DNA from 2 places in the Arthrobacter sp. UNCCL28 genome. Region 1 is predicted to be linked to the other one. Evidence: predicted binding sites of a transcription regulator. Region 1 holds the regulator's gene; the other holds the start of a gene.
What was found. Region 1 encodes Rex, which represses fermentation and respiration genes when NADH is low (regulators of the CRP and FNR family bind a similar motif). Its sites were predicted from a motif close to CTTGTGAANNNNTTCACAAG; they were not measured.

Region 1 (14,712 bases):
CCCCCAATGCCAGGCGCAGACGGACCAGGAGTTCCGAGCGGTTTTCTGCCCCGAGGCGTCGCCGCATGCGTGCCACATGGTGCTCTGCCGTGCGTGGTGAAATGTAGATGGCTTCACCGATTTCCCGGTAGGTCTTCCCTTCCAGGAGAAGCCGCGCCACTTCACGTTCCCTGGCACTGAGCCCTGAAGCATCCCCTTGGTTGATGGTTTCCGGAGCAGTGGTTCCCGCAACGTCACGGTGGAGTTCTTCCGCCCGCTCGCTGCTCCCAGCCGACTGGACGCCCTGGGGATGGAGGTCCCTGGCACAGGCCAGCAACCGCACCATGTCGCGGCGTTCCTCTGCGTGCGCTGCAGCATGGCCGGCCAGCCTGGCCCCTTCCCAGGGCATCCCGACGGCGGCCAACCCGCGGGCCGCCGCTTCGACGTCGGGCGCTTCAAACCGGCCGGCCAGCACCGAAACCCACGCTTTACCACCAGCGGCCAGAACAGAGGCCAGGTGGCTGTGTTCGGAAGCCCGGACCAGCGCAGCAGCGTGCGGCGCGAGATCCGTGGGACTTTCGCTCAGCAGCGCAGCCTGGACCGCCGCCCAATGCAACGGCACCGACCACAGCGGCGGATTTCCCAGCCTCTTCAGGAGTTCCCACGCACCATCCAAATAGTGTGAGACCCGGTGGGCCTCCCTCAACCGCGCGGCGGAAATCATCAGCTCGCCCCATGGCAGCAGGCTGTACAGGTCCACCGATACGTGCATCATGGCTTCCTTGGCCCTGTCCCATGCCAGGACCAGCCCGTGCACTTCGGTGCCCCGCCGTGCCAACCCCACTTCCAGCGCTGTCAGCAGCAGCTCATCGCGGGGCGCCAGGGGCCAGTGGTTCGCCTTGACGGCCTCGTTGATGGCCAATCGTGCCTCGTCGGCGTTGTCCTGCTGCATGGCGGACCATGCTTGCAGGAGGAACAGCCGTGGACGCGCAACATCCCCGCCCTGGCCTGCGGCCAAGGCGGCGCGGAGCACGTTGTCCGCCACCGCAGGTTCCCCGCTGTGGAGAGCGCACAGTGCGGCCAAGGCAGCTGGAGTCTCCGGCAAGGGAATCGCGGCGGCTGAGGCATTCATCATGTCCGACGCCCTGATGAGCTCCGGCAGCGCCAAGTGGGGCGCGGGTCCAAGGGTCTGCCGAAGGCCTTCCTGGGTGAGGGTCAATGCCACCGCGAGGATGGTCGGGGACCCCCCAGTCCTGCCGGATGCCAGCATCTCTTCGGCTTGTACCGCGTTTCCGGAACCGATCAGGGCCACAGCGGCCAGCGGCGCAGACCCCTCCAGCCTGTCCGGGCCCAGCCAGCTGTACGTATCAGCACTCCGGTTCAACATGCCGCGCTGGGCCCATACCGCGGCCGCCACGTCCACCCCCAATCGAAGGTCAGGTGGCTCCGGCAGGGCAAGCAGCCTGTCCACAATCCTTCCGGCACCGTCCAGGTCTCCCGTGGCGGCCAACGCCTGGGCCCGTTTGGCGGCGTTCTCCAGCTTGCTGTTTCCTGCAAGTACAGCCTCGGCGTAGAGATCCACGGCAAGTCGCGGATCAGTGTCGAAGAGATCATTGGCGGTCGCTTCAAGTTCCGAAGCAACGCGGGCGTCCTGCAGCCCACTCCTGGCAAGGTCCCGTGCGAGGTCGCCCAAGGGCCGGCCTTCGTGGAGGTGCTTGTCCACCAGCTCCCTTTGCAGCGCCCGGATGCGGGTGGTCGGGGTCCCTTGGAGCAAGGCGTATTGCGCCGTACCCACCACTGAACCGTCGGCCAGCAGCAACCCTGCGTCCCTGGCTGCGGTGATGACCCCTTCCAGTCCGTTATGGGCTTCCAATCGCTCCGGCAGGGGCGCGGGAAGGGTGAACCCCACGGACAGGGCCAACAACAATTCGCGGACCATCGCAGACCCGCCGGACAACTCCGTCAGGTGCGGGGGGACTTCATCATTGGGGAGGGAATCCATGAGGGGGTGATCGTGGAGCCCGGGCGGAAAGTGCCGTGGCTGATGGTCATGTCCCGTCATGGGCTAGACCGCCGACAACAGCGCTGGATCCGCAACGGGGACGGTCTGCGTGGGTGCGGGATCAGCTGTGGCGGGCGGCGGTACCGGATCCGGCGCGGGCTCCGGTGATGCCGGGGGCGGGGCCTGGGTGATGCTCGGCTCAGGCTGGGGCAGCGTCGGCTCCGGCGATGGCGGTGGAGGTGGAGGTGGCGGCGGGCTGCCCGGGTCCGTGGGTGTGGCAGGCGGAATGCTGGGTTCAGTGACCGGAGGCGGAGTGGTGGGAGTCGAGGTGGGAGGAGGATCGGTGGGACCACTGGCAGCGCCGCCCGTAGGTGCGGGCGTAGGGGTGCCGGTTCCCGGAGTGCCGGGCGTCCCCGTGCCGGGTGTCCCCGTCGCGGGCGTCCCCGTGGCGGGGGTACTCGTTCCGGGTGTTCCGGTGCCCGGGGTTCCGGCTCCCGGGGCAGGAGTGGCGGTGCTGCCCGTTCCACCGGTAGCCGCACCTGGTGAGTTGCCAGAGCCCGCACCGGCTGGGTTGCCAGTGGCCGATCCCCCGGCGGATCCTGTGCCCGTCCCGGCGCTGCCGGTCTCAGGCCGGACGGGTCCCCTCCCCGTTCCGGCCCTCGTGGCGCCGTTCCTGGCGCTGGCTTCAAGTCCCGGTCCTGGGTTACGTACCACCGGTGTCTCACCGGTGCTTCCTGCTCCCGCTCCGCTGCCCCCGCCACCGGAGGCTGCCGGACCGCCGTCGCGCATGACATCGGCAGCCTGGTTGCCGAACATCGTTGCCAGCAGCCCGCCGGCGTCGGGGCTTTGCGCAGCAGTGGCCGTAGCAATGGTCAGCACCGCCGCAGCTGCTGCGGCTGCCGCAGCCATCCGAACGCGAGGCCGTGACGTTGTGTGCCGGGTAGGTGAGCTGGAGGCGTTCCTCAAGGCGGCCAAAGCCGGCGGTCGCATGATCCCCGACGGCCGGCGCAGCGCGTCATCGGACGGTACCGGCCCCACCGCCGGCGCTGTGGCAGCCGCCGACGCTACGGCAGCCGCCTGGCCTGTGGCTTCAACCATGCCCGCCGCAGCCGCCATGCCCGCAGCAGCCACTGCCGCGCCGAGGCAGATGGAGGACTTCGGATCAGCGTCGACGGCGATGGGCCGGCCAAGTTCGACCGAAATCATCTCAGCCACCAAGGGAATGCGGGATGAGCCTCCGATGAGCAGTACGGCACGCAAATCCTGCGCGTCCACGTTGATGCCCTGCAGGCTTCGTTCCAAGGCTTCCACCGTTTCCCGGAGGGGTGCCTCGATCAGCTCTTCGAATTCGGCCCGGACCAGGCGGACGGACTGCTGGGTTCCTGGAAGGGAAACGGCCACGCTGGACTCGCTGTCCATGGACAGCGCCTCTTTGGCTTCGCGGCATTCCCGCCGCAGCCGCGCCAGGGCTGCCAGGGTTTCCGGTGCCATCGGATCCATGTCCGCCGCAGGGCTCACGTGTCCCATGACGTGGCGCAGGACGGCTGCGTCAAAATCAGCCCCGCCAAGGGTTTCGATACCGTCGGGACGGCCCAGCAACTCAAAGTTCCCGGCTCCGGCTTTACGGAGGATGGCGGTGTCAAAGGTGCCGCCACCCAGATCGTACACAGCGATGATGCTGCCATCTTCCACGCGTGTCTGGGAGGCGTAGTGCAGGGCCGCCGCTTCCGGCTCGCTGATCAAGGTGATGTCCGGCAAGCCCGCCAAGTCCAGGGCGGCCAGGACTGAAGAGACCCGATGCGCGCCCCAGGCGGCGGGGTGCGTCATGATGATCGACGACGGTTCCGAACCCTCACGCTCCCGGGCCCTGTCCACTACCCACGCCGCCATGGTGGCGTACACGTCCTCGGCGGTAAGCCATCCCTCGCCAACAGCGAGGGGAACGGAATCCCCGATCCGGCGCTTGAATTCGCGAACCATGTGGTGGGGATCGTCCAGACCCCGACGTTCGGCTGCTTCGCCTACCAGCACGCGGCCGTCGTCGGTGTAGAACAGCACGGAGGGTACTGCACTGCCGTGCAAACCCAGCGGCAGGACTTCCGGTGGCGTGCCTTGATCGGGCCTGGCAAGGGCTGCAGCGGTAAAACTCGTCCCGACGTCAATGGCGAGAACATAGCTCATGGGTACCTCGAAAGAAACACGGCGCAACGCTGGCGGACTGCATCACAAGCGGGTTCTGAACAAGTTAGCACTAGCTTTGGACAGGAAAAAGGCTTGTTTAGTGCACCGTTTTGACGTTTCTCAAAGGTCCGGGCCCGAGCCGGGGACAACGCCCCTGCTCAGGCCCGGATTGGGACCCAGGGCCGGATTCGGATCCGGGCCCGGATTTAGGACCCCGGATTTAAAGCCCGGAGTAGGAATGCAGGCCGTTGAAGACCGTGTTCACCAAGGTGAAGTTGATGATCACGCATGCGTAGCCAACGATCGACAACCATGCAGCGCGGGTTCCCGTCCAGCCCCTTGTGGCGCGGGCGTGAAGGTAGCCCGCGTAGACCACCCAGATCACGAAGGTCCAGACCTCCTTGGGGTCCCAGCCCCAGAAGCGGCCCCAGGCCTTCTCGGCCCAGATGGCACCAAACATGAGGGTGAACGTCCAGCCGATGAAGGCGATGGCATTGATGCGGTAGGACAGGTTCTCCAGGCTCAGAGCGTTGGGAACCAAGCGCATGAAGCCCAGGTTGTCCGCACGGCCGGCGGCGAGGTTCTTCTGGCGGTATGACTGCAGCAACTGCAGCACGGACATCGCGAAAGTCAGGGTGAACAACGCTGAGGAGAGCACTGCGATGGAGACATGGATGATGAGCCAGTAGCTCTGCAGCGCCGGAACCAGGTGACCCACGGGGGTCCAGAAAGCAGCGGAGGCTGCAACGAGCATGATGATGGCCAGGCCGATCACGAACGTGCCCAGGAAGCGCAGGTCGCGGCGGATGAGGACAATCAGGAACACAGCAACGGCAACAAAGGCACCGGTGGTGAGGAACTCGTACATGTTGCCCCACGGCACACGTCCTGCACCGAAGGCACGCGTCACAACGCCGGCCCCGTGAATCAGGACACCCAGGACCGTCAGCGCTACCGCCACGCGGGCAGGTGCCCGGCGTTCGCCGCCGTATTTCATGTCGCCGGCGGCGGTTCCGCCCTCATAGGTGAGGCCCGACGTCGGGCGCTCGGCGCGGCCTGCCGGCCCACCGGCGTCGGAACCTCCCAGGCCTGACCTGACCCGGCCTGCTGAAACCGTTACCTTTTCCTCGACGGTGCTGGCCGCGGCCTTCAGGTCCACGGCGCGGAGCACCTTGCTGCTTTTGGCCAGGTCCCAGGCAAAAGCGATGAACGCCACGGTGTACGTGCCGGCGGCCAACAGCATGAACAGCTCGCTGTACTGGCCCAGGGTTTCGTTGATGGCTGGCATTACTGGTCCTTCGAGGTTGGGGAAGATCCTGCTGTTGTTGGAGCGGTGTCCTGCGCATCCGGGATGTTCCATTCCCGGGCAAAGATCTCGCGTAGTGCTGCTGATTCGCCGGCCAGGCGGTGGTCTTCACCGCGGGCCAGCAGTCCATACTCCACCATGGTGCGGCCATCGGCATGGGTTCCACTGCGGACCCAGACCCGGCGGCGGTTGATGTAGAGCGACATCACCAGGCCGGCGACCGCGAGGAATCCAAAGATCAGTGCGTAGAGCTGGCCGGGGTTGTGGTGGATGTCCACGCCGATGTACTTCTTGACGCCGTCAAAGGTGATGCTGCCCTTACCCTCGGGCAGGTTGGCGGTGGCGCCCGGGGTCAGGGTGATGCCACCGGCGGCGAGGTCGCGGGCGTTGAGGGGCTTGAGGTCCTTGACGTCCAGTTCGAACACGTTCTGGGGCACGCCTTTGTCCAAGCCGAGATCGCCGTAGAACGAGTTCAGGCTCAACTGCGGATTGAACAGCTCAGGTGAGGCACTGAATGACGTTCCGTTCTCGCTGACGAACGCCGTGGGAAGGAAGAAGCCGACAAAACCAAGTTGTTCCGGCTTGGCGTCGGGGACCTTGATGACCACGGACGAGTAATAGTTGTCGCCCTGGACCTTGGCCGTGACCGGGCCTTGGAAGGAGACGTTGCCCTCCCCGTCGCGGACCGTAATCATGGGGGCGTAGCCGTTACCGGTGAGGTAGAGGCTGGTACCGCCGAGCGACACGGGATCGTTGACCTTCAGGGTTTCCTTCTTGGCCGGTGAGTCCGGGCCTTCCTTGGTAGTCACCTCGGCCGTGTAATCGATCGGCTGGCCCGCTTTGCCCGGCGATTCGCGGTCGAACGTGGCCTGGAACTTATCCAGTTGCATGGAGTAAGGCTGGAGTGCGCTGCTCTGGAAGTTGGTTCCCGGCGTGAACTGGTCATAGCCCACCAAGGTGTTGACGAACGTCTCGCCCTCCACAAGGATCCGCTGGCCGCTGTATCCGTACAGGCCACCAATGGCCACGGACACCAGCACGCCGATCAAGGACGTGTGGAACACCAGGTTGCCCACTTCCTTCAGGAAGCCACGCTCGGCACCCAAGGACGGCAGGGCGCCGTCGACGTCCCTGACCTCCACGCGGTAGCCGCGTTTCCTGAGCAGCCCGGCGGCATCGTTGATGGCCTTCGACGCCGGGATCCCGGCGTCGGCGGGCAGCGCAAGGGTGCCGTACTCCGGCAGCCGCGAAAGGCGCTTGGGGGTGCGCGGCGGCTGCGACTTCATGGCCTTGTAGTGGGCGATGGCCCGCGGAGTGACGCAACCGATCAGCGAGATGAACAGCAGGATGTAGATGGCGGAGAACCATGCCGACGAGTACACGTCGTAAAGCTGCAGGGCGTCCAGGAGCTCACCGTAGGACGGGTTGTCCTTGATGTACTGCGTCACCACTGACGGGTTTGCCGGCCGCTGCGGGAACAGGGACCCCGGGACCGCGCCGACTGCAAGCAGGAGCAGCAGGAACAACGCAGTGCGCATGCTGGTCAGCTGGGTCCATGCCCACCGGAGCATGTCTTTGAACCCGAGGGCGGGCAGGGCTGCCTCGGACTTGGCCTGCTGGAGCTTGCCATCCGCTGCGTTCCCAGTGGCGCTTTCAGCGGACGGTGACTTCTTCTTGGCTTTCACGGACTCGCTCATCAGATTGGCAACTTCACATCGTTTTGGAACCAGTACTGCAACTCGGTCACCCAGGTTCCCCACACGCCGGTGGCCATCAGGATGCCGAGCAAAATCAGGATGCCCCCGCCAATCCGCTGGATGGCCAGCCGATGCTTCCGGAAGAAGGACATGACTCCCATGCCACGGCGGACGGCCAGGGCGATCAGGAGGAACGGGATGCCCAATCCGAGGCTGTAGACGAAGGCCAGGAGCGCACCCTTTGCCGCCGATGAACCACCGGACAGGCTCAGCAACTGTACCGCGGAGTACGTCGGGCCAATGCAGGGCGCCCAACCCAGGCCGAAGGTCAGCCCCAGGAGCGGTGCACCCCACAGTCCGGCCGGAGGCTTGGCATGGATCTTCGCATCACGCTGCAGCCAGCCGAAGCCACCCATGAACACTATGCCCATGATGATCACCAGGATGCCCAGCAGTTGGGTTATCCAGGCATTCTGCGGACCGGTCAGCAAGGTACCCAACTGCCCGAACGCGCCTCCCAGGAGGACAAAAATCACCGAGAAACCAAGGACGAACAACCCAATACCGGCAAGCATGCGGCCACGCCGCTGCTTTTGGAGGTCGACGCCGGTGAGTCCGGTGACGTAGCCAAGGTACCCGGGCACCAGGGGCAGCACGCACGGCGAAAGGAAGGAGACCAGCCCGGCCAGCAAGGCCACTGGCACAGCCAGCAGCAGCGATCCGTTGAGGATCGTCTCGGCGAAGGGACTGTTCATGGGGCGCTACTCAGCCACTGCTGAAGTGATGAGGGCTTTCAAGGTGCTCTTCTCAATCTCCCCGAGTACGCGGGAGGCAACCTTGCCTTCCTTGTCCAGGACAAGGGTGGTGGGTACCGCGCCCGGGGGCACAATGCCGGATACGGACAGCAGCACTGCCCCGTCCTTGTCGTTGAAGCTCGGGTAGGTGATGTTGAAGGTCTTGTCGAACGCTTCAGCCGTGGCTTGTTCGTCGCGGAGGTTGACGCCGAAGAACTGGACTCCCTGGTCCTTGAAGTCCTGGTGGAGGGCCTCGAGCTGGGGAGCTTCGATGCGGCACGGAGCGCAGGCAGCAAACCAGAAGTTCAGGACGGTGACTTTGCCTTGGAGATCCTCGGGCTTTACCGTTTGGCCGTTAAAGAGGGTGCCCTTAAGGGCCACGGGTGCGGCACGGTCAGCCTTGGCGAACTCTGTCACCGAGCCGTCGCCGGCCACGTAGTTCTTGTTGTCGCCGGCTTTGGCCTGCTTGGCCAGGGAATCCTCCTGCGCGCACGCGGACAGGCCCATGGTCAGACCTGCGAGGAGGACGCCGCCGGCAGCCAACGCGCCACGACGTGAAAGGTTGTTGTCCATTGTTTATGCCCCCGGGGTGCTGGCCGCGCCGGGAAGCAGGACGGCAGCAGGTTCGGTGTACTCGACCCGCACGATCTTGCCGTTCCCGTCCAGGGTCAACGACGTCAGGGAGGTAAGGGTGCACTCGCGCTTGCGGGGGTCGTGGGCCAGTCGGCGCCCTTCTGCGGTCAAACGAGTGGACCAAATAGGGAGCTGGTGGCTCACCAGGATGGCTTCGGCGCCATCACCGCCCAGTTCAATTGCCTTGGCCCTGGCGTCCTCAACGGCAGCCAGCATCCGCGCCGCTTGCTGTTTGTACGGCTCGCCCCAGGAAGGACGCAGCGGATTGCGGAAGTAGATCCAGTGCTTGGGCTTCAGGAACTCACTCTTGGTGGGGTGCAGTCCCTCGAAGTGGTTCTCTGCCTCGATAATGCGCGGCTCGGTAGTGATCTCCAGGTTCAAAGCCTCTGAAGTGGGCATGGCCGTTTCCTGCGCGCGGGTGAGCGGCGAGGCCACCAAATGGACGATCTTGGCGCCCTGGCCGGCGCGCGCCACAAAGTGGTCGGCCAGCATCCGGGCCATCTCCCGGCCACGTTCGGAGAGGTGGAATTCCGGCAGGCGACCGTACAGGACGCCGTCGGGATTATGGACCTCGCCATGGCGAAGCAGGTGGACAGTTGCTTGGGGCATGTTTACCAGTTTCTCAAAGAAGCGGGGCGATCCGAAATCTTCTACCGCTAGTAGAACTCAAAGTTTTTCCGAAATGTTCCCCGGAGTTGGAATAAAAGATGCATATGCATGTTTATACTGGACACGAAGCTCGGTTGACGTTTCAAGCAATCGACCAGACCGGGCAAGCACGCAGTACCTACCAATCGATATAGGAGCAACACCATGATGACTCTTCCCGCTTCCGTCACCACCGGCACCTGGACCCTCGACGCTTCCCACAGCGAGATCGGCTTCACTGTCCGCCACGCAGGCATCAGCAAGGTCCGCGGCCAGTTCAAGGACGCATCTGCCACCCTCGAGGTCGGCGAAACCCTGGCCGACTCCAAGGTCACCGCCACCATCCAGACCGCCAGCTTCGACTCCGGCGACGTCAACCGCGACGGCCACGTCAAGGGCGAAGACTTCTTCGACGTCGAGAAGTTCCCCGAGATCACCTTCGTTTCCCGCCACGTCAAGGCCAACGGCAACAGCTTCGACCTCGTGGGCGATCTCACAATCAAGGGCGTCACCAAGGAGGTCTCCATCGAGACCGAATTCAACGGCGTAGCAGTGGACCCCTTCGGTAACACCCGCGCCGGCGTCTCCGGCGAAACCACCATCAGCCGCAAGGACTTCGGCCTCACCTGGAACGCAGTCCTCGAAGCCGGTGGCGTCCTGGTCAGCGACAAGGTGGTCATCAACCTGGAACTCGCATTCATCGCACCGGCAGCTGCATAGTCTTCGGGCTTTCCGCACGGTTCCACCACGACGGCGCCACCCACAGTCCCCGCCTTTGGCCGGCTGTGGGTGGCGCCGTTTCGCATATCCGGAAGTCACCCCGCAATTGTTCGGCAAAAAGCCTGTATTCAGCTGCGAGTTGGCTGCGAAGTTCCTATGCAACCTTCAACCTGCGGTCTACAGTGATGCCATGAGTACCCCAGACGAAGCACCACAGCCACAGCAGCCCGGCTCCCAGCCTCCGCAGCCGGGCAATGTTCCTCCTGCGGGTTACCAGCCTCCGCAGGGCTACCAGCCACCCCAGGGTTACCAGCCGCCGTCGCAACCCGGGCAGTATTCACAGCCCAACCAAGGACAGGCCGGCCCACCCCCCGCGGGTCCAGGGCAACCCGGTCCCGGGCAGCCCGGATTCCACTTCGAAATGCCAACCGACGGTCCCCGCAACTTCAACGACGTCATGCCCCAGGGCGGCTTCTCGGGAATGTTCAAGACCCAGGGCCTTCCCACCGAACTGAAGGTTTCCTACTTCATCTGGGTGATCTCCGGGCTCCTGGGCCTGCTGTTTGGACTCATTGGGTTCTTCGCGATCATCGCCCTCTTCGCGTTCGCCCCCGGAGTTGCCGCGATCCTGCTGATCATCCTCATCCTCTCCCTCGCCGTGGCCGCTGCGCAGGTAATTCTGGCCATGAAGATGAAGGAAGGAAAAGAGTGGGCCCGCCTGGCATTGACCGTCGTGGCCGTCATCTCCTTGCTGCTCACCATCTTCAGTGCCGCCAGCGCCGGAGGGTCCAGTACAGGCCTCGGCAGCAACTGGTTCGGCTTCCTCGTCAGCGCGGTAGCCGTGGTGCTGATGTGGCTCCCCAATTCCCAACTCTGGTTCAAGGCAGTCAAGGGTCACGCATAGCGCTGACGCAACTGCCGTCGTCGTTCGCTGAACGGCCACCTGGAGCAGAAGGCCGCGGTAAATCCTCCGGATCGCCGCGGCCTTCATCATGCGCGGCCTTCATCATGAAGGCGTAAGCCAACATGATGATTTTTGCCGTCCGCCGGAAATACCTGCGTGGGATCACCTTCAGCGTCAGACCCGGAAGGTACGGTGGAAGCAGAACCACGCTGGGGGCAGGGTCATTTTGCTGATCCCGGCGGCCGCACCAGCAGTCGAACAAGCAAAGGAATGCCATGAGCAACCCTCCGTACCCGCCGTCAAACCCGGGCGATGCCAACCAGCCCCAGCAGCCGGACACCCAGCCCGCCGCTCCGTCCGCGCCCCAGTACGGCCAGCAGAGCCCTGCAGCACCGCAGTACGGCCAACAGTCTTCTCCCTACGGCCAGGCTCCTGCCGCACCGCAGTACGGGCAGGACACCAACTGGCCCAGCCAGCAGCCCGGCCCCACCGCCGTGCCGCCCATGGTCAACTACGCCTTCTGGATGATCATTGCCGCAGGCATTCTCTCCGCGATCAGCTCGCTGCTGCTGGCTACCACCGGTGCTGACGCCTTTATCAATGCCATGAACCAGCAGGCAGGCCAGCAAGGCACTGAGCTTCCCGAAGGGTCTCTGGAAGGCATGCGGGGCGTGATCGGTGTGAGCGCCATCGTCGGAGCAATCGTGGGCCTTGGCCTCTACGCACTGGTCGCTTTCCCCGTCCGCAAGGGCAAGAACTGGGCCAGGATCCTCGGCACCGTCTTCGCGGCGATCTCCGTCCTGGGCCTCACCAGCCTGTTCCAGTTCGGCGCCACCTACGGCATCTTGCAGCTCATCGTGATCCTGCTGGGTGTTGCGGCGATCGTCATGCTGTACCTGCCGGCGTCGGCCCCTTATTTCCGCAAGGCGCAGCCGTTCGGCAACACGTACCAGAACCCCTACGGCCGCTAAAGACGCAGCCTTAGAAAACCCTGCGGGCGCGGACCCGGCGAAGGCTATACAGCCTGGCCCGGTGTCTGCGCCCGTTGTGCGTGATAGGCCAAAATCTGCAGTTCCGTGGCCATATCCACTTTGCGGAGGTTCACGTGCGGAGGGACCTGCAACAGCACCGGCGCGAAGCTGAGGATGCTCCGGATGCCGGCGGCAATGACGCGGTCGCACACAGCCTGTGCCACGGTCGCCGGCAGCGCCAGCACCACCATGTTGGTGTGGGTACGCTCCAGGACCCGCTCAAGTTCGGCGGAGTCGCTGACACGCAGCCAGCCAACTTCATTGCCGATCACCATGGGGTCGGCGTCGAAAATAGCTACTACGTCGAAGCCCCGGGACTCGAACCCGCCATACCTGGCCAGGGCTTTGCCGAGGTTACCGGCGCCAACAATGGCGACCTTCCAGTCATGGGTCAGGCCCAGAGCGGCCGCAATGTGGCGGCTAAGGTATTGGACTTCGTAGCCGACACCGCGTGTCCCATAAGATCCCGCGTAGGAAAGGTCCTTGCGGAGCGTGGACGAACTGACCCCTGAGGCCTCCGCCAACGCCTCCGACGACACCCGCTCCACGCCCTCGGCCAGCAAAGAGTTGAGCGCGCGCAAATAGAGGGTCATCCGGGCCACAGCCGCGGGCGGGATCTGCTTGGCGGCAGGTTCGTTGTCCCCGGTTACAGCTTCCGGGGACGGTTCCAGCGCAGTCACGGTATTCTCCATTGCGTCGCTTTGTTGTTCCACTCTATGACCCCCGGCCGGACTCAACAAAAGCCATTACTTGCGGGTAATCCTGCTTTCAGCCCTCCAGGACCTTCTTCAGGGTGCGGGTAAGCCGGTCCTCGTCGATCTTCCAAAAATCGCGTTGGATACCATCAACCAGCACTACAGGAATCTCCTCGGCAAAGCGTTCCTGCAACCGGGGATCGTCGTCGATCCGTTGTTCAGTCCATTGCACGCCCAGGCTTGTGGTGACACGCTCGACGGCGGCACGCGCCTCCGTGCACAGGTGGCAGTCAGCTTTGGTGAGGAGGACGACGTCGGGAATAGCCATGCCTCAAAGGTACCGTCCAACCGTCTCCCACATCCCCCACCCACCGGACGCACCCTCTCTCACATCCCCCACCCACCGGACGCACCCTCTCTCACATCCCCCACCCACCGGACGCACCCTCTCCCACATCCCCCTCCCACCGGCCGAACCATCTCTCACATCCCCCACCCCCCGGCCAGTTCCTCTCTCACATCCCCCACCCTCCCGGCCAGTTCCTCTCTCACATCCCCCACCCTCCCGGCCAGTTCCTCTCTCACATCCCCCCACCTTCACGCGGTTCACCCGTGCGCCCCCAACGCGGTTCCTGACGATTGACTAGACTCAAGACATGCCCGAGGAGAAGAACGCCGCCGTGGTCGCAGATGCCTTGGTGCAGAAGCACACTGTGCAGAAGGACGCTGTGCAGAAGCGCACGGGCGAAGCCGCCTTCTTCGACGTCGACAACACTTTGATGAAGGGTGCAAGCCTCTTCCACGTTGCCCGCAAAATGTACGAACGTAAGGCCTTCACACTTTCGCAAGCTGCTGGATTCGCGTGGAAGCAGTTCAAGTTCGTCATGCGCGGCGAAAACATGGAAGACGTCCACTCTGTCCGCGACTCCGCGCTTACCCTTGCTGCCGGCATCACTGTTGATGACATCAAGGCCCTGGGCGAAGAGGTCTACGACGAAATGATCGAGTCGCGGATCTGGCCGGGGACCAAGGCACTCGCGGAACAGCACCTCAGGGTTGGACGCAAGGTCTGGCTCGTCACGGCTACACCCATAGAGGTAGCCACGGTCATTTCCACCCGGCTCGGACTAACCGGCGCCCTTGGCACCGTGGGTGAAGTGGAAGACGGCATGTACACGGGAAAACTCGTGGGCGACATTCTTCACGGGCCTGCAAAGGCAGTGGCGGTCCAGATTGTGGCCGATCGGGAAGGCCTGGATCTGGATCACTGCTGGGCCTACAGCGATTCCGCCAACGATATCCCTTTGCTCACCATGGTGGGGCACCCAGTCGTGATCAACCCGGATGCAAAGCTGCGCCGGCATGCTCGTGAGAACAACTGGCCGGTGTACGACTTTCGTTCCGGCCGTCGCGCGGCAACCTTGGGGCTGAAAGCCGCAACGGTGGGCGGGGCGGTCTACGGCCTCTGGCGCGGATTTTCACGGTTCCGCGGCCCCCGCATCTGACCTTCTCTCACATCCCCTGCCCCAAACCCAAACGCTCACTCACATCCCCCGGGCCACAACCCAAACGCTCACTCACATCCCCCGGGCCACAACCCAAACGCTCGCTCACATCCCCCGGAGGCCCCAACGAGCCTGTGGATAACTTCCGATGACACAAGCGTTTCTGGGCAAGAATGCCAAGTATGCAGAACGCCATGCCTCTTCCGGCCAAACTCACCAACGCACCGTTCACGCTCGAAGAAGCGAAGGCTGCGGGCGTGGGGCCAAGAAATCTCTGGAACCGCACCACGGTAGATGGGGTCAGCCGTGGCATTTACCGGCCATCGGATTGGAATTTTGAGCTGTCAGCCGCTGCGAGAACGCTGTCAGCTATAAGTCCTGGCGCCTGGATTTCCCATGTAACGGCAGCAAGGTTACAAGGTGCATGTCTTCCGCCGTGGTTGTCGGACTCCAATGAACTGCACCTCAGCAAGCCGAGGCAGCTGCCATCTGTGCGGCGCAAGGGAGTGATCGGACATACTGTGGTTGCCTTCGATGACGAAATCGAGTGCGTCGAAGGCATCTGGATGAGTACTCGGTCCCGGACTTGGTTGGATCTGGCAAGGCGCCTGCCGGTC
Region 2 (14,712 bases), on a different contig from region 1:
AGTGCCAAGGCGATGCCGGTGTTGCCGGAGGTACCTTCGACGATGGTTCCGCCGGGCTTCAAGGCGCCGGACTTTTCGGCAGCGTCAATGATGGCCACACCGATGCGGTCCTTGACGCTGTTGGCCGGGTTGTAGAACTCGAGCTTGACCGCAACCGTGGCGTCGAGGCCTTCGGTGAGCCGGTTCAAACGGACCAGCGGAGTGCGGCCTACCAGCTGCGTGACGTCGTCGTAGATCCTTGCCATGAAAATTACGCCTATCTCTGAAGAGGGAATGCTGAGGTCAGCCTAACCAGCCGGATCGAAACACCGCTAAGCAGTAAGCCATGCAGAGTAATATTTCCGGGCCTTTGCCAGCTTCGGGTTAATAATCACCTGGCAATATCCCTGGTACGGGAATTTGGCGTAGTAATTCTGGTGGACTTCCTCGGCCTCATGGAATTCGGGGAGCCGGCTGACCTCGGTCACAATCGGATCGGACCACAGGGCCTGGGCCCGCTCGATGGCCTCCTCGAACAACACCTTTTCTTCCGTGGTGGTGTAGAACATCGAGGACCTGTACTGGGTTCCAACGTCATAACCCTGCCGGTTCAAGGTGGTGGGGTCATGCAGGGCAAAGAACATGTCCAGGATGACCTCTTGCGGAACTATGGTCTCGTCGAACGTTACTGCCACCACTTCGGCATGCCCCGTAGTTCCGGAACAGACCTGGTAGTAGTCGGGGTTGCGGACATGGCCGCCTGTGTAGCCCGAGACAACCGAGCTGACACCGCGGGTTTTCTGGTAAACGGCGTCCAGGCACCAGAAGCAGCCACCGCCAAGTACGAAAGTTTTCATGTTCTCTTCAATGGATGGGAGGGCTTGATGATTCCCGCTTCACCTTACGGGAGAATTACGGCACCTGGCAGGTACTTCGGGCGAGCGGACCACCTCATCCGCCGTCGGAGGTCCGAAGTAGGGAAGAATAAGAGCATGGAAGCAGTAAACACCGGCATTTCTGATGCGGATTCGGTCGACGATGACCAAACAGTTGAAGAGGACCAGACAGGTGCCGCCAGCGGTGATCCCACGCTAGGCCAGGTCTTACTGGCGGTTGAGGAACTCTGGCCTGAGTCATTGGCGGAGGACTGGGACGAAGTGGGCTTGGTGGTAGGGCGCCCCAACGTTCCCGTTACCAAGGTTCTTTTTTCGGTGGACCCCACGTTGGATGTTATTGATGAAGCCATTGAGTGGGGCGCCGGGTTGTTGATTACCCACCATCCGCTGCTCCTTAAAGGGGTGAATTCGGTAGCCGCCACCTCGGCAAAGGGCCTGGCGGTCCACCGGTTGATCGAGGCCGGGACCGGACTCCTGACCGTCCATACCAACGGGGATTCCGCCGTCGGAGGAGTTTCGGACGTCCTTGCCGACGCTTTTGGGCTTGAGAACGTGTCCCCGCTGACACCCGCTGCCAACGGGTTGCCTGAAGAAGGCATAGGCCGGGTGGGCGACCTGCCGGAACTCGCCACCCTCGGCGACTTTGCGGGAAGGGTCTTCGAAATGCTTCCGGCAGTGGCCGGTGGTGTCCGCGTTGCCGGGGACAAGGACGGACTGGTCCGGCGGGTCGCAGTGTGCGGTGGGGCCGGAGACAGCCTGTTCGACGCGGTGCGTGCCAGCAACGCCGACGTGTATGTCACCGCGGACATGCGCCACCATCCGGCCTCGGAAGCCCGTGAGGGAGCAAGCAACGGGCGCCCCTACCTGATTGACGTTTCGCATTTTGCCAGCGAATGGCTTTGGCTGCCCGCCGCAGCCGAAGCGCTGGGAAACGTCCTCGCTGACCAAGGCTACGACGTCGAAATCCGCGTCAGCAGCACCAACAGCGATCCTTGGGACTTCATACTCACTCCCGGCGGGGACTAGAGTCTAGAAGGATACGGGCAGCCCCAACAGAACGGGGTTGATCCGGCCGGAACTGATCCCCAGGCCCGGCAGCGACAAGCGGAGGTAAGCGTGGCGAAAGCAGCACCGGCAGAACAACTGAAATTGCTTGAACTGCAGGGGCTGGATGCCAAGCTTAAATCGCTGGCCGGTCGTCGGCGGGTCTTTGAAACCGATCCCCGGATCAAGGACCTCACGGATGCGCTGACCGTTGCCAATGGTGAACTCGGCGCGGCAAAGGTGGCTGTCCATGACGCCGAGGCTGAGCTTCGGCGTGCGGAGGCGGACGTGGAGCAGGTTGCCACCCGGATCGAACGCGACGAAACGCGGCTTAACAGTGGCACGGGACTGTCCAAGGACCTGGTGGCACTTCAAAATGACATCGCCTCGCTGAACAAGCGCCGCTCGGACCTTGAGGACGTTGAACTTGAGATCCTGGAGCGGCTGGACACGCTGCGTGAGCGTCAGGCCGCCCAGCAGGCGATTGTCGATGACATCCAGGGCTCCTTCGGCAGCATCCGCGCTGAGCTGGATGAAGCCATTGCCGAGATTGCAGCTGAAGAAACCGTGGTTCGGGGCCAGCGCGCAGCGTTCGCCGACACCCTCGATGCCGGACTGCTGGCAGTGTACGAGAAGACCATTGCCAAGCGTGGCGTCGGTGCTGCGCGCCTGTTCCACGGCAAGTCCGAGGGCTCGGGCATGATGCTCAGCCCCGGCGACCTTGCCGAGGTCAAGGCCGCAGCCGAGGACGAGATCGTTTTTTGCCCGGACTCAGGGGTCATCCTGGTCCGTTCGGCCGAGTGGAACTGACCGGGCCTCACCTTTCCCGGCCCATGCCCGGCTAGGTCAGGATGATGTTCAGCGCGTGGGGCTTGCGGGCCGTGCCCTCAACCAGTTCCGCAGTCCAGACTTCGCCGGCAGCTTTCAGGAGCTGACCTGGAGTTGACGGGGCTTTGCCGCGCCTGGTCAGCAGGTGACGTGCCAACTCACCGCGGGTGTGCTTGGCAAAGTGGCTGACCACGGTGCGCTTGCCGTTTGCCTCATTGAAGACAATGACATTGACGGTCTGCGCCGCCGGGGGAGCCCAGGCCGCAGCGTAGGTGCTGGAACGGCAATCGACCAGGAGTTCCCCTTCGCTGCGCGTGGCGAGTGCAGCGTTCAGTTGCGGCTTCCAAAATGAGGCGAGGCGTCCGACGTCGGGCAGAGCCGTTCCCATGGACAGCCGATAGGCGGGCACGTGGTCGCCAAAGCCGATGGCGCCCCACAGGGCTGAGACCACCAGGATGGATTCGGTGGCCTTGCGCCGCTGCGTGGGAGTCATGCTGTTATAGCCCAAGGCGTCGTAAAGAACACCCGAATAGACCTGGTGCGCCGGCGCTGCCGGTTCCGCGTTGAGCCGGGTATTACGTTCGACGTCGTCACGCAGCGAGGCGCCGACGCCCAGCAAAGCGAGTGCGTCCTCGTGCGCGCTGACTGTACCCAGGGCCTCAAGGACTTTTGCCCGGTAAGGATTCAGCTCCGGAAAACTGAGGGACTCCCACTCGATGGCGGGACCTTTGGCAGCGGGGGTCTTGCCTTCGGAAGGCGGAAGCAGAATCAGCACCAGCCGATATTACCGCCGGACTTCGGCCGGTCCCAACGCCGGTAGACTGGACGGCGGATGGGTCGACCAGGCGGTCGCGCGTCACGAAAGTGGCTCGAGGAACGTCCGGGCTCCGCAGGGCAGGGTGGTGGGTAACGCCCACTCGGGGTAACCCGCAGGCCAGTGCCACAGAGAACAGACCGCCTGCGCTGCGCGATGTTTTCATCGTGCGGCAGCAGGTAAGGGTGAAACGGTGGTGTAAGAGACCACCAGCTCCCTGGGTGACCGGGGAGGCTAGGTAAACCCCACCCGGAGCAAGGCCAGACAGGACACGTTTGAGGGCTGCCCGCCCGAGTGTCCGGGTAGGCTGCTGGAGGGCGTCGGCAACGGCGTTCGTAGATGGATGGCCGCCACTCCTTTTCCGGTAACGGAAAGGGATGACAGAACCCGGCGTATCGGTCGACCCATCCATTTATGACCGCCACAATAGCGGCGTGTGAGTGATTTCACGCCTCCGGGCGGCCTACGCTCCCGCCTTCAGCCCTAGAATGGTTACTGAACGTAGATGTTCTGCCGCCGGGACTGCGTTCGCAGCCGGCGGATTTTCTTTGCTCTCGTTCAAGGCGCTGTGGGTGGACCGAAGCCCGCCGGCGCATGTGCCGCAGGACTACTCCGGGCGGCCGCTGCCATCTGCATACGAGGACGTATGTGGTTGACCCAAGGAAGGTAGTTCTGTGAGCCAGACGTCAGATTCTTGTCTTGATAAGTGGATGGGCCGGGAGGCCCTCGCCGAGGCCATGATTCCGGTGATCGGCCGGTTGTACCGGGAAAACAACGTGGTCACCAGCATTCACGGCCGCAGCCTGATCAACAAGTCCACCATGAACATCCTTAAGGCGCACCGTTTCGCCCGCCGGATGAGCAACCACGAGCTCCTGCTCGAAGAGACCGCCCCCCTGCTGAACGCCCTCTCGGAGCTGGAACTCGGCGCGGCAGCCATTGATATTGCACGATTGACCGAGAAGTTCCGGGCCGAAGGCAATGGCGCCTCCCTGGATGAGTACCTGCGTGCAGAGCTTGCTGAGATCGTGGGCAAGCGCGGCGCTGACGACCGCACCAGCACCGACGTCGTCCTCTACGGCTTTGGCCGTATCGGCCGCCTGCTGGCCCGCATCCTTATTGAAAAGGCCGGTGGCGGACACGGCCTGCGGCTCCGCGCCATCGTTGTTCGCAAGGGTGCCGAGAATGACCTCGTCAAGCGCGCCAGCCTGCTGCGCCGCGACTCCGTCCACGGATCCTTCGAGGGCACCATCCGCGTTGACGAGGAAGCCAACACCATTACCGCCAACGGCGTGCAGGTCCAGGTCATCTACTCGGACAACCCCGCCACGGTTGACTACACGGCCTACGGCATCAAGGACGCCCTGGTGGTGGACAACACGGGCCGCTGGCGTGACGCTGAGGGCCTGTCCCAGCACCTGCAAAGCAAGGGTGCTGCCCGCGTCCTGCTCACCGCACCGGGCAAAGGCGAGCTGAAGAACATCGTCCATGGCATCAACCACCGGGACATTTCGGACGACGACAAGATCGTCACCGCTGCTTCCTGCACCACCAACGCCATCACCCCGGTGCTGAAGGCCATCAACGATAAGTTCGGCATCATCCACGGACACGTCGAAACCGTGCACTCGTTCACCAATGACCAGAACCTGATCGACAACTTCCACAAGGGCGATCGTCGTGGACGTTCCGCTGCGCTGAACATGGTCATCACCGAAACCGGTGCTGCCAAGGCCGTCGCCAAGGCTCTCCCGGAACTTCAGGGCAAGCTGACCGGCAATGCCATCCGCGTTCCCACGCCGGATGTCTCCATGGCCATCCTGAACCTGAACCTTGAAAAGGGCACCACGCGCGATGAGGTCAACGACTTCCTCCGCGAGATGTCCCTGCACTCGGATCTGCGTAAGCAGATCGACTACATCGATTCTCCCGATGTTGTCTCCACGGACTTCGTCGGATCACGCCGCGCCGGCATTGTCGACGGACTCGCCACGATCTCCAACGACAAGAACCTCGTTCTCTACGTTTGGTACGACAACGAGTTCGGGTACTCCTGCCAGGTAGTCCGCGTCATGGAGGAGATGGCAGGCGTCAACCCGCCGTCGTTCCCGGCACGCGACGTTGTGGCTCCGATCGCGGTTCTCGAAGCGGCCGGCGCCTAGGCACTCCGGAAGTATTCACGGGTTTCCCGGCTGTGTCACTGGCATCGGCCGGGAAACCTGACCAAAATGGGTTCATGGAAAACGAATCGACTTTGGAGCACGAAACCACACTGGAACATGCGCTTGATGTGGCCCGCGCCAATCACAAACAAGCCCAAAAACTCCTGGATCAGGCTGTCGCGGCCAATGCCTCCGGTGACGTCCCGGACCAACGGGTTGAGCAACTGCGCGGACTCCTCGCTGTAGCAACAGAGGATTTACAGCGCGTGATGCGCGAGCAATAAACCCGGAATTCAGCCCTCACGGTGTGACTTCTCCTACACACTGTGGATACCGGCTCTTTCTGTCGGGGCCTTGTCCTACGCTCGTAGGACCTGCCTGCCCCCACTGGATGGAGTCCCTTGAGTATCACCTGGTCCGCCTACAAGCGCGCCCGCCGCAGATCCCGGCAAGCATGGACAATCCTTGCGCTGTCTGCCGTCACCGTCGTGGGCGGACTCTCCTGGTTCTTCAGCACGGGCCAATTTGACGCCGCAAGTCCGTCGCTGGCGGGACCCAGTGAAGCTCCCGTCTACAACCCCCTCTGGATGAAGCCCGTGCAAGGAGCCGCACCGGTGGCTGCAGGGGACGCCGATGAGGCCTTGGATCGACTTCCGGTCAAGGGCCGGGCTCCCCAGTCCAACTACGATCGGGCAGCTTTCGGACAGGCCTGGGCCGATGCCGACAGGAATGGATGCGATACCAGGAACGACATCCTGCGGCGTGATCTCTCTGCGGTCGAGTTCACCGAGGGGTCTTCCTGCAAGGTGGCCGCCGGCACGTTCCACGAACCCTACACCGGCGCACAGGTTACCTTCCGACGAGGACAGGACACCAGTTCGTCCGTCCAAATAGACCATGTGGTTGCGCTGGCTGACGCCTGGCAAAAAGGTGCACAGCAGCTGACCCTGCAGCAACGCCGGATATTGGCCAATGATCCCTTGAACCTGATTGCGGCGGACGGGCCGGCGAACGTCAAGAAGGGCGCAGGCGATGCCGCGACCTGGCTGCCGGCGAACAAGAACTTCCGCTGCCACTATGTAGCCCGGCAAATTTCCGTGAAGACCGCTTATAAGCTCTGGGTGACCCAGGCTGAGAAGGACGCCATGAAAGGCGTTCTCTCCTCCTGCCCGGGTCAACAGACGATCTACAGCTCGAGGTGACCGTGCCCCAACTGCCAGGTGCCGCCGTCGTCGATTCTTTCAAGGACCACCCGCTGAAGTGAGGTGTCCCTGGGGAGCTTGTCCAAGTCCTGGAGTCCGCGCTGCCGGAAGGTGAAATAGACGGCGTCGGTGGGGGCATCAGAGCACCGGTCCACCGTGAAGCGCCGCGCGAAGGAGGCAATGTTGCTGCCCGGGAGTCGCTCGGCAAGGTAAGGATCCAGCATCCAGGAATCACACGTTGCTGCTGATGCAGGTTTATCAGGGAAGTACCTGGGGAAGAATAATTTTGCCTCGGCAAGGCTTGCATCCACCAGTGCGGGGGAGAGTCCGCCGTCCTCGGGAATGTGCACGCCGAGCACCCAGCCTTGATCCGCCGTAGGCGCGCCCGAGTGGTTTGGTTCCTCCGAACTGCGGACCAAATGGAACTGCAGTCGTCCAAGCCTGAACAGATTCCCGGCCATGTGCAGAGTCAGCCAGGCCCACGTGTCGAGGCCGAAATGGCCGTGGACGCGGCGGTTAATCCGCAGTTGCAGTCCTATGTCGGCCAATGACGCTGCCGATACCTCCGGACTGATACCCAGGCCCAGATGATAAGCGTGGACAGTGGGGGAGAAGCGGAGCAGGGCTTCGATCCAAACTGTCTCACTGGCGTTATCGGCCTTGATGCTGTCCAGCGGGAAGGTGCCAAGCCGTTCTTCCATGGCGGCCACGGCGAACAGCACCGCTTCACTGGGCTGGGTTGCCAACAGGGCAGTGCATTCTTCGGCGTCTTCGCCGGTAATGTCCAGGAGTTCGAACAGCTCAGCGTGCGTTGTTGAAGCCATGGCTTAGTGTCCGAATGGGTCGGGATCGACGCCAGGCATCCAGGTCAATCCCGGAACGCCCCAGCCGTGCTTCTTCGCTTGCTTGAGGGCCTTCTTTGAGTACCTGTCCACCAGCCGGTTGACGTACAGCTTGCCGTCCAGATGGTCGTACTCGTGCTGCAGGATCCTGGCGAACCAGCCGGTCGCTTCAAAGTCCACCGGGTTGCCATCACCATCGAAGCCCTGGACGCGCGTCCACTCAGCCCGCTGCAGCGGGTAGTACTCACCCGGGAAGGACAAGCAACCCTCCACGTGCTCATCAGGATCGGGAAGAGCCCCCGAGACCTTGGAGAGGGTAAGAACGGGGTTGACCACCACGCCCTGTTCGGGAACGTCGTCATCATTGGCGTACTTGTAGACGAACAGTCGCTTGCCTACGCCAATCTGAGGGGCTGCGAGACCCACGCCGTTGGCGGCGTCGTTGGTTTCGAGCATGTCCGCGATGAGCGCGCGGAGTTCGTCGTCGAAAACCTCCACTTCGCTGGCCCGGCGATGCAATACGGGTTCGCCCCAAATGGTGACTGGCAGGACGGTCATGTCAGGTCTTCCTTATCGATCACTGAGGTTCAGGGCGGTACAGGTGCGCCTGAAGTTAAAAGCAAAGGCCGCACCGGATAACCGGTGCGGCCTTTGTGGAAACCGGCTCTGCAGCCAATCTCGGTGGGGTGAGCTACGGGGGTTGAACCCGCGACCTCCTGGACCACAACCAGGCGCTCTGCCAACTGAGCTAAGCCCACCATGTGCCTTTTGGGGCTGAACCGTTTGACCGGCTTTCCTTCAAGGCAACGACAAATAGCTTACCTGCTGTTTTGGGGTGCAAAGTCCACTTTTGCTGGTTTTGGCGAAAAAACCTTGAAAAATGGTGCAGATCACACTGATTCGGTGGATCCCAAGGTCTCTGCGGTGGCTACGACGTCCTTGGAGATGCGCTGTGCCGTAGCAGTGTCCGGTCCGGGAGCGGGCACGAAGACGGCTTGCCGGTAGTAGCGGAGTTCGTCAATGGAGTCCTTGATGTCGCCAAGTGCCCGGTGTCCGCCATGCTTGGCAGGTGACTGGAAGTAGGCGCGCGGGAACCACCGCCGCGACAACTCCTTGATGGTGCTGACATCGATGACGCGGTAGTGGAGGTGTTCGACGATGTTTGGCATGTCCCTGGCCAGGAACATCCGGTCCGTTCCCACGGAGTTTCCGCCCAAGGGCGCCTTGCGGGGATCGGGAACCCACTTCTCGATGTACTCAAGAACCTCGGCTTCAGCCTCGGCCATGGTCTTCCCGAAGGGAAGTTCATCAAGAAGTTTGGAGCGGGTATGCATGTCCCGTACAAAATCATTCATTTGTTCCAGGGCGGCATCGTCGGGCTTGATAACGACGTCGACACCGTCGCCCAGGATATTGAGCTCGGAATCGGTCACCAGCGCCGCAACTTCGATCAGGGCGTCGTTCTTCAGGTCCAGGCCGGTCATTTCGCAGTCGATCCAGACGATGCGTTCATTAGTAATAGGCACGCGCCCAGCCTATCCTTCAGGCGCTTCGGAATGCTCTGATGGTACGATTTTTGAGCGCGGCAGTGTCTTTTTCTTCCTGTCGCTGAAAGCCCCAAAGACGCTGAATTTCTCCCGGATATACCGGGTGAACGATTGGATGACGACCACATGACGGTGCCAGTACCCGCCGCCCAGAAGGCAGGGACAGCAGCGCCGACGGCGAATGCTGCTGCCGAGGTTGATAATGCCCGGTCGCCACTGATCGCCGGTTTCATCGGCTCCATGTTCATGGTTTTCGGGTCCCTGGGTGTGGGCTGGTTAGCTCCGGTTTCGGAACTCCGGCGGTTGCCGCTCTTCATCTGGATGCGTACTGAAGGCGTGGGCGTCGCCCTCTCAATTGTCCTGCTGGCTGTGGGTGGAATGCTGCTCGTCCGGGCTTGGCTTCGACTCGGCCAGCGCGTCCGGGTGTGGGGACTGGAAGCCAGGAAAGCAACGCTCCAGGCCGTGGCTGCGTGGGGTTTGCCCATGATGTTCACAGTTCCCCTCTTCAGCAGGGATGTGTACGCGTACATCGGCCAAGGCCGCCTGATGGTCGAAGGCATCAATCCCTACGAGAATGGGATTTCCGCGCTGCCCAATTACTTCCAATTGGGCGCGGACAAGATGTGGACAGAAGCGCCTGTGCCCTACGGGCAGTTGTTCCTGTGGATCGAGCAGTTCGTGGTCTGGGTGACCAATGTCCAACCCGAAGCAAGCATCATGCTCTTCCGGCTGGTTGCCCTGGTGGGCATCGTTCTCTGCATCATTTATGTGCCCAAGCTTGCGGAGCTCCATGGAGTAAACCCGCACAGGGCGCTGTGGTTGACGGCCGCAAACCCGCTCTTCCTGACCAACTTCATAGCCAGCGTCCACAATGACGCGCTCATGATCGGCCTGGCTCTCGCGGGCCTGTACTACTGCGCAACACGCCGTGTGATCCTGGGGTTGGTGCTGGTGACCCTCTCCATCTCCGTGAAGCCGATTACGGTGGTGTTCCTTCCGTTCATTGGGCTCTTGTGGGCAGGCAAGGGGGCATCCTGGCCACGTAAGTTCCTTTTCTGGTTCTTGACTGCCGGGCTGAGCTTCGGACTGTTGTATGCCATGAGCATGGTCAATGGATTCGGATTCGGTTGGATCAACGGCCTGTCAGCCCCCGGCAGTGTCTGGATCTGGTACGCCCCCATCGGCCTGATCGGACTGGTGGTGGCTTCGATCTTCAACGTCTTCGGGCTGGACGGCTGGGGCATGGCCAAATGGGTCTACGATGCCGGCAAGATCTTGATGGTGGGCGCTATCGCCTGGCAGGTCTTCCGTGGTGACTACGACCGCCTCATGCGCCGGCTCACTTTGGCATTTGCCGCCATTGTGATTCTGGCGCCGATGATCCAGTCCTGGTACGTGGTGTGGTTGATTCCGCTGTTCGCAGTTACCGGTATCCGCAATGACTGGCAGGTCAAAGCCGTCTACTTCGTGGTGTCGTTCTTTATGGTCTACGCCATTTCGGACCAGTTGGATGTCTTCCCGTACCTCCAGAGTGAAGACCTCGGCCTCGCCCTGACGTTGGCCCGGAACGCGGCCGCCATCATTGCCTTGCTCTTCGCCGTGTACTTGATCTTCGTTGACCCGAAAACCAAGAGCTTGTTCCGCAAGCAGGATGAACCAGGCCTCCGTCCCATCATCTGAGCCGGGTTGACGTTGCTGCGCGGAATCAGCGGGACGACAGAAGCCGGGTACCCTCGCGCAGGGACAATGGGCTCAGCGATGTTGCGTTGTCCGCAGCGAACGCCCGTACCCATTCAGGATCTGACTTGCTGTATTCGCGCAGCGCCCAACCGATGGCCTTGCGGATGAAGAATTCCTTGTCGTCCATGTTGTGGTTGATAACTGCGGCCAGCAGGGCGTGATCGGTCCTGGTCTTTGCCCCCAACTGGGCAGTTATTGCGGCACGGCGGATCCACATATCCCGATCCCTGGCCCAGCCGAGGAGCAGGGGCGTCATGATTGGCCTATGGGCAAGCAACAGCGCGCAGATCCGGTGCGCCACTCCATCGACGAGGTCCCACCAGGCTCCCGTCCGGATGATTTCCTCGTAGACCGGCAGCATCTCCAGGTCCTCTTTCACCAGCTTCAGGCCCGTCAGGTCAATGGCTGCATACCGTTCCTCCCGTGCCTTCGCTTCGCGCCACAACTGCAGGACTGCACCCCGCAGTTCTGGTGGGGTTGAGAGAGGAAATTCCTTTGCTGCGGCTTTGACGACGCTTCGCACCTCCGGGACCCTGACACCGAGCGAGGGCATCTCCGACTTCATGTAGGCCTGGGCGCCAACGGCCCGTTCAGCGTCACCCGCGTCGCGGAGCGAGGAGCGGATTGATTCCACCAGTTCCTTGGTCATGCGTCAACTGTAGGACCGGTGGGGCATCGCTCCTCTTCCGGACAACGCTTGGGCACCGCCAAGGCCTTGCCGTGGGGCCGTAAAGTGGGCAGGGTGGAGCAGTCGGCCGCGCAAACCCCCTGAAGGATGCCCAGCAACGGAGGACCTTGGATGTCAATGCTGAAGACGCCCGAGCAGATAGAGCTGATGCGCGAGGCCGGCCGCGTGGTGGCCAACGCGCTGTCAGCGGTCAAGGAGCACGCTGCAGTGGGCGTCTCCCTCAAGGAACTCGACGACGTCGCGGCGGCAGTGATGTCCGACGCCGGGGCCAGGCCGGCATTCCTCGACTATCACCCCCGGTGGGCTGCCGTCCCATTCCCCGGCGTGATCTGTGCCAGTGCCAATGACGCCGTAGTCCACGGGATCCCGAACGGCTACGTGCTTGAAGACGGCGATCTCCTGAGTGTTGACTGCGGCGCCTTTCTCGACGGGTGGTGCGGAGACGCAGCCGTCAGCTTCATAGTGGGGGAGGGTAATCCCTTGGATCAGCAGCTCATTGATGCAACCGAAGCCGCCCTTGCAAGGGGTGTGGAAGCCGCCCGTGTGGGCAACAAAATGGGTGACCTCGCCTACGCCATTGGTGGTGAAGCCAAACGGGCAGGGTACGGGCTGCTGGCCGATCACGGCGGACACGGTATCGGCCGGACCATGCACGCAGAACCACCGGTGCCCAACATTGGAAGGCCGGGGCGGGGCATGAAGCTCGAGGAAGGGCTGGTTATTGCCATCGAGCCCATGCTGATTCTGGGTGGAAAGGACGATTACTACCACGATGAAGACGAGTGGACCCTGCGATCGGCGAACGGACAGAGGGCGGCCCACAGCGAGCATACGGTTGCCATCACCGCTGACGGTCCATTGATCCTGACACTGCCGTAAATCGGATACACCACTGTGGCGATTTCACGGTGCAGCCATGCAACAACTGACCGCCCTGACAGCGGCCCGGATGAGTGTCCCCGGCAAAGGGCGAACCACCGGCCCCAGCACCGGATGGTTCGCCCTTGCTCCGGAACAGTTCGTTCAAACGCCTGCGCCCACCAGCTCTCCTGTCGTGGTGTTCACCATCAAAGGGCCTGTTCCCTCGGGATCGTCCATCCCTGCCGGCACCGACTCGTCCTCCGGGGGAGCTTGTTCAGCGTCCTCTGCCTCCCACTCGCTGCTGCTCCCGGCGCTGACCGATGCCGGGTCGGCCAAGGCCTGGTCCGATGGCGAAATGCCGGCCGCAGCGGAGTCTGCAGCGGTGGAGTCCGCTGGGGCCGAGGTGCCGCTCATGCGGGTGAAGTTGGCAGAGCCCCACATGAGGTCGTGCCCCACGGACTCGGCATCGATCTCTGCCACATGGTAGACGCGGCCTTCATGTTCCCATTGCCTCAACCGCAGCCTTCCCGCGACCAAAACGCGCTGTCCCTTTTTGATGCTGCACCCCACATGCCCGGCGAGGAACCGGAACGATTGCACGGTGTACCAATTGGTATTGCCATCAACCCAAGTGTTGTTCGCCCGGTCATATCGTCGTTCGGTGGTTCCCAAACGGAAGGATGCTGTTGCCGTGCCCCGGGTAGTAGTGGAACTCTTAACCTCCGAGGCCACGAAACCCCGAACGGTGATCATGTCATTCATTGATGGTCCTTCTGGATGTAGGAAGTGCCTGTCCGGCTCCTTCAGCTTCGTCCAGCAAGGTCGTCCAAAGCAGTGCCCCGTTCGCCTATGTGCATAACCCCGGGCGAAGATGCCCCTGTGGAGGGCGGGACGACAACGGTGCGGACGTGGCTGGCCATACCGCGATCGCACTGTAAACTCTTTGTGGCGCCCGCCGCCCACAGCGGTGGGATGCCAGTGCGCCCCAGTAGCTCAGGGGATAGAGCAGCGGCCTTCTAATCCGCCGGTCGGGGGTTCGATTCCCTCCTGGGGCACCACCGCATCCCCCTGGACACGATTCCAGGGGGATGCTCTCTTTATTGCTTCGCCTCCAGGAACTCCTTGAGGTTCCCCAGTACCAGCGTCCATGTCTTGGTGGACTGTGCAACTTCTTCGGCGCTGGAATTGTTGCCCTGCGTGATGGTCACGGTTGTTCGGCCATCGGCGCCGGCAACGTCATATTCCACGGTGTGATGGTTCGCGGGAACGTCAGGAAGCCCCGAAGCGGGACTGTAGTGCGTGGTCTTCAGCAGCTTAGGGGGATCGAAGGCAAGGACTATGCCTTTGTCCTCATACGCGGTGCCGTTGTACTCGCCCGAGTACGTAATCGGCTCTCCCACCCGCCAGGATGTTGTGACGTTGGTTCCCAGGAAGTACTCCTTGATGAGGGAGGGGTCGGTAAGTGCCTCCCAGACTTTTTCAGGCGCGGCGTCGATGGTGGTTGATGCAACGGCATCAGGGGTTTGCTCACTCATGGTGGTGTTCTCTATTCCGCAATCGGGACAACTAAATCCTCTTCATCTGAACGCTACGCCGGTCATCGCGCCACGTGAATGGCACAATGGCTAAGTGATAAGCAGGGGAACGACGCCGTCGGACGGCAAGTCAGCAAGGGCCGGAAGAATCCGCGGATCGGCGTTGTCGCTGGCAGTAGCCGCAATGGTGGCGATGACCGGCTGCTCGGCAACTCCGCCGTCCCCCGCACAGGCGGGAACCAATCCGGCACCTTCCGCTTCCGTGCAGGGCACAGCGCCCGTCGACCCGGCCGTTGCCGCAACGACCACAACAATGGAAACCACGCTGAAAAGCCTCGTGGCCGCCAACCCCAAACCGGACCAGGAAGCTCTGCGTGCGGCGTTGGTCTCCGCCGGGATCCCGAAGGCCAATGTAGAAGTCTCTGTCAGCCGTACGCCCACTGGCCTGGACGTGGATGCGATGGAGGCTGCGGCCTTAACAGGCAAGAGCTGCGTCATGGGGCAGATCCGTGACGGCGGAGTCGTAGTGTCGGTCCTGCCCGTCCTGGCTACCGGCAAATGCTTCGTGGGAGAC

Region 2: BLQ01_RS20200 (glyceraldehyde-3-phosphate dehydrogenase) is a predicted target of Rex. The motif match lies at 3,995-4,014, and genes of this name have one in related genera.

The regions. Positions count from the first base shown of each region.
Region 1 is NZ_FMWE01000001.1:115,309-130,020, reverse strand. It holds gene BLQ01_RS00565 (LuxR C-terminal-related transcriptional regulator) at 1-2,041, opposite strand, end outside; gene BLQ01_RS00560 (Hsp70 family protein) at 2,045-4,162, opposite strand; gene ccsB (c-type cytochrome biogenesis protein CcsB) at 4,383-5,450, opposite strand; gene BLQ01_RS00550 (cytochrome c biogenesis protein ResB) at 5,450-7,165, opposite strand; gene BLQ01_RS00545 (cytochrome c biogenesis CcdA family protein) at 7,165-7,920, opposite strand; gene BLQ01_RS00540 (TlpA family protein disulfide reductase) at 7,927-8,532, opposite strand; gene BLQ01_RS00535 (histidine phosphatase family protein) at 8,536-9,201, opposite strand; gene BLQ01_RS00530 (YceI family protein) at 9,409-9,960, shown strand; gene BLQ01_RS00525 (hypothetical protein) at 10,151-10,864, shown strand; gene BLQ01_RS00515 (hypothetical protein) at 11,140-11,835, shown strand; gene BLQ01_RS00510 (redox-sensing transcriptional repressor Rex) at 11,880-12,575, opposite strand; gene BLQ01_RS00505 (glutaredoxin family protein) at 12,664-12,918, opposite strand; gene BLQ01_RS00500 (HAD family hydrolase) at 13,247-14,095, shown strand; gene BLQ01_RS00495 (endonuclease domain-containing protein) at 14,602-14,712, shown strand, end outside.
Region 2 is NZ_FMWE01000010.1:84,751-99,462, reverse strand. It holds gene cysK (cysteine synthase A) at 1-245, opposite strand, end outside; gene msrA (peptide-methionine (S)-S-oxide reductase MsrA) at 312-836, opposite strand; gene BLQ01_RS20220 (Nif3-like dinuclear metal center hexameric protein) at 972-1,901, shown strand; gene BLQ01_RS20215 (zinc ribbon domain-containing protein) at 1,992-2,729, shown strand; gene yaaA (YaaA family protein) at 2,761-3,522, opposite strand; RNA gene rnpB (RNase P RNA component class A) at 3,581-3,972, shown strand; gene BLQ01_RS20200 (glyceraldehyde-3-phosphate dehydrogenase) at 4,236-5,723, shown strand; gene BLQ01_RS20195 (hypothetical protein) at 5,798-6,007, shown strand; gene BLQ01_RS20190 (HNH endonuclease family protein) at 6,125-6,925, shown strand; gene BLQ01_RS20185 (acyltransferase domain-containing protein) at 6,910-7,749, opposite strand; gene def (peptide deformylase) at 7,753-8,325, opposite strand; tRNA gene BLQ01_RS20175 (tRNA-His) at 8,450-8,525, opposite strand; gene orn (oligoribonuclease) at 8,658-9,293, opposite strand; gene mptB (polyprenol phosphomannose-dependent alpha 1,6 mannosyltransferase MptB) at 9,441-10,994, shown strand; gene BLQ01_RS20160 (DNA alkylation repair protein) at 11,020-11,703, opposite strand; gene map (type I methionyl aminopeptidase) at 11,854-12,621, shown strand; gene BLQ01_RS20150 (single-stranded DNA-binding protein) at 12,766-13,365, opposite strand; tRNA gene BLQ01_RS20145 (tRNA-Arg) at 13,586-13,661, shown strand; gene BLQ01_RS20140 (SRPBCC family protein) at 13,701-14,138, opposite strand; gene BLQ01_RS20135 (hypothetical protein) at 14,229-14,462, opposite strand; gene BLQ01_RS20130 (DUF6993 domain-containing protein) at 14,452-14,712, shown strand, end outside.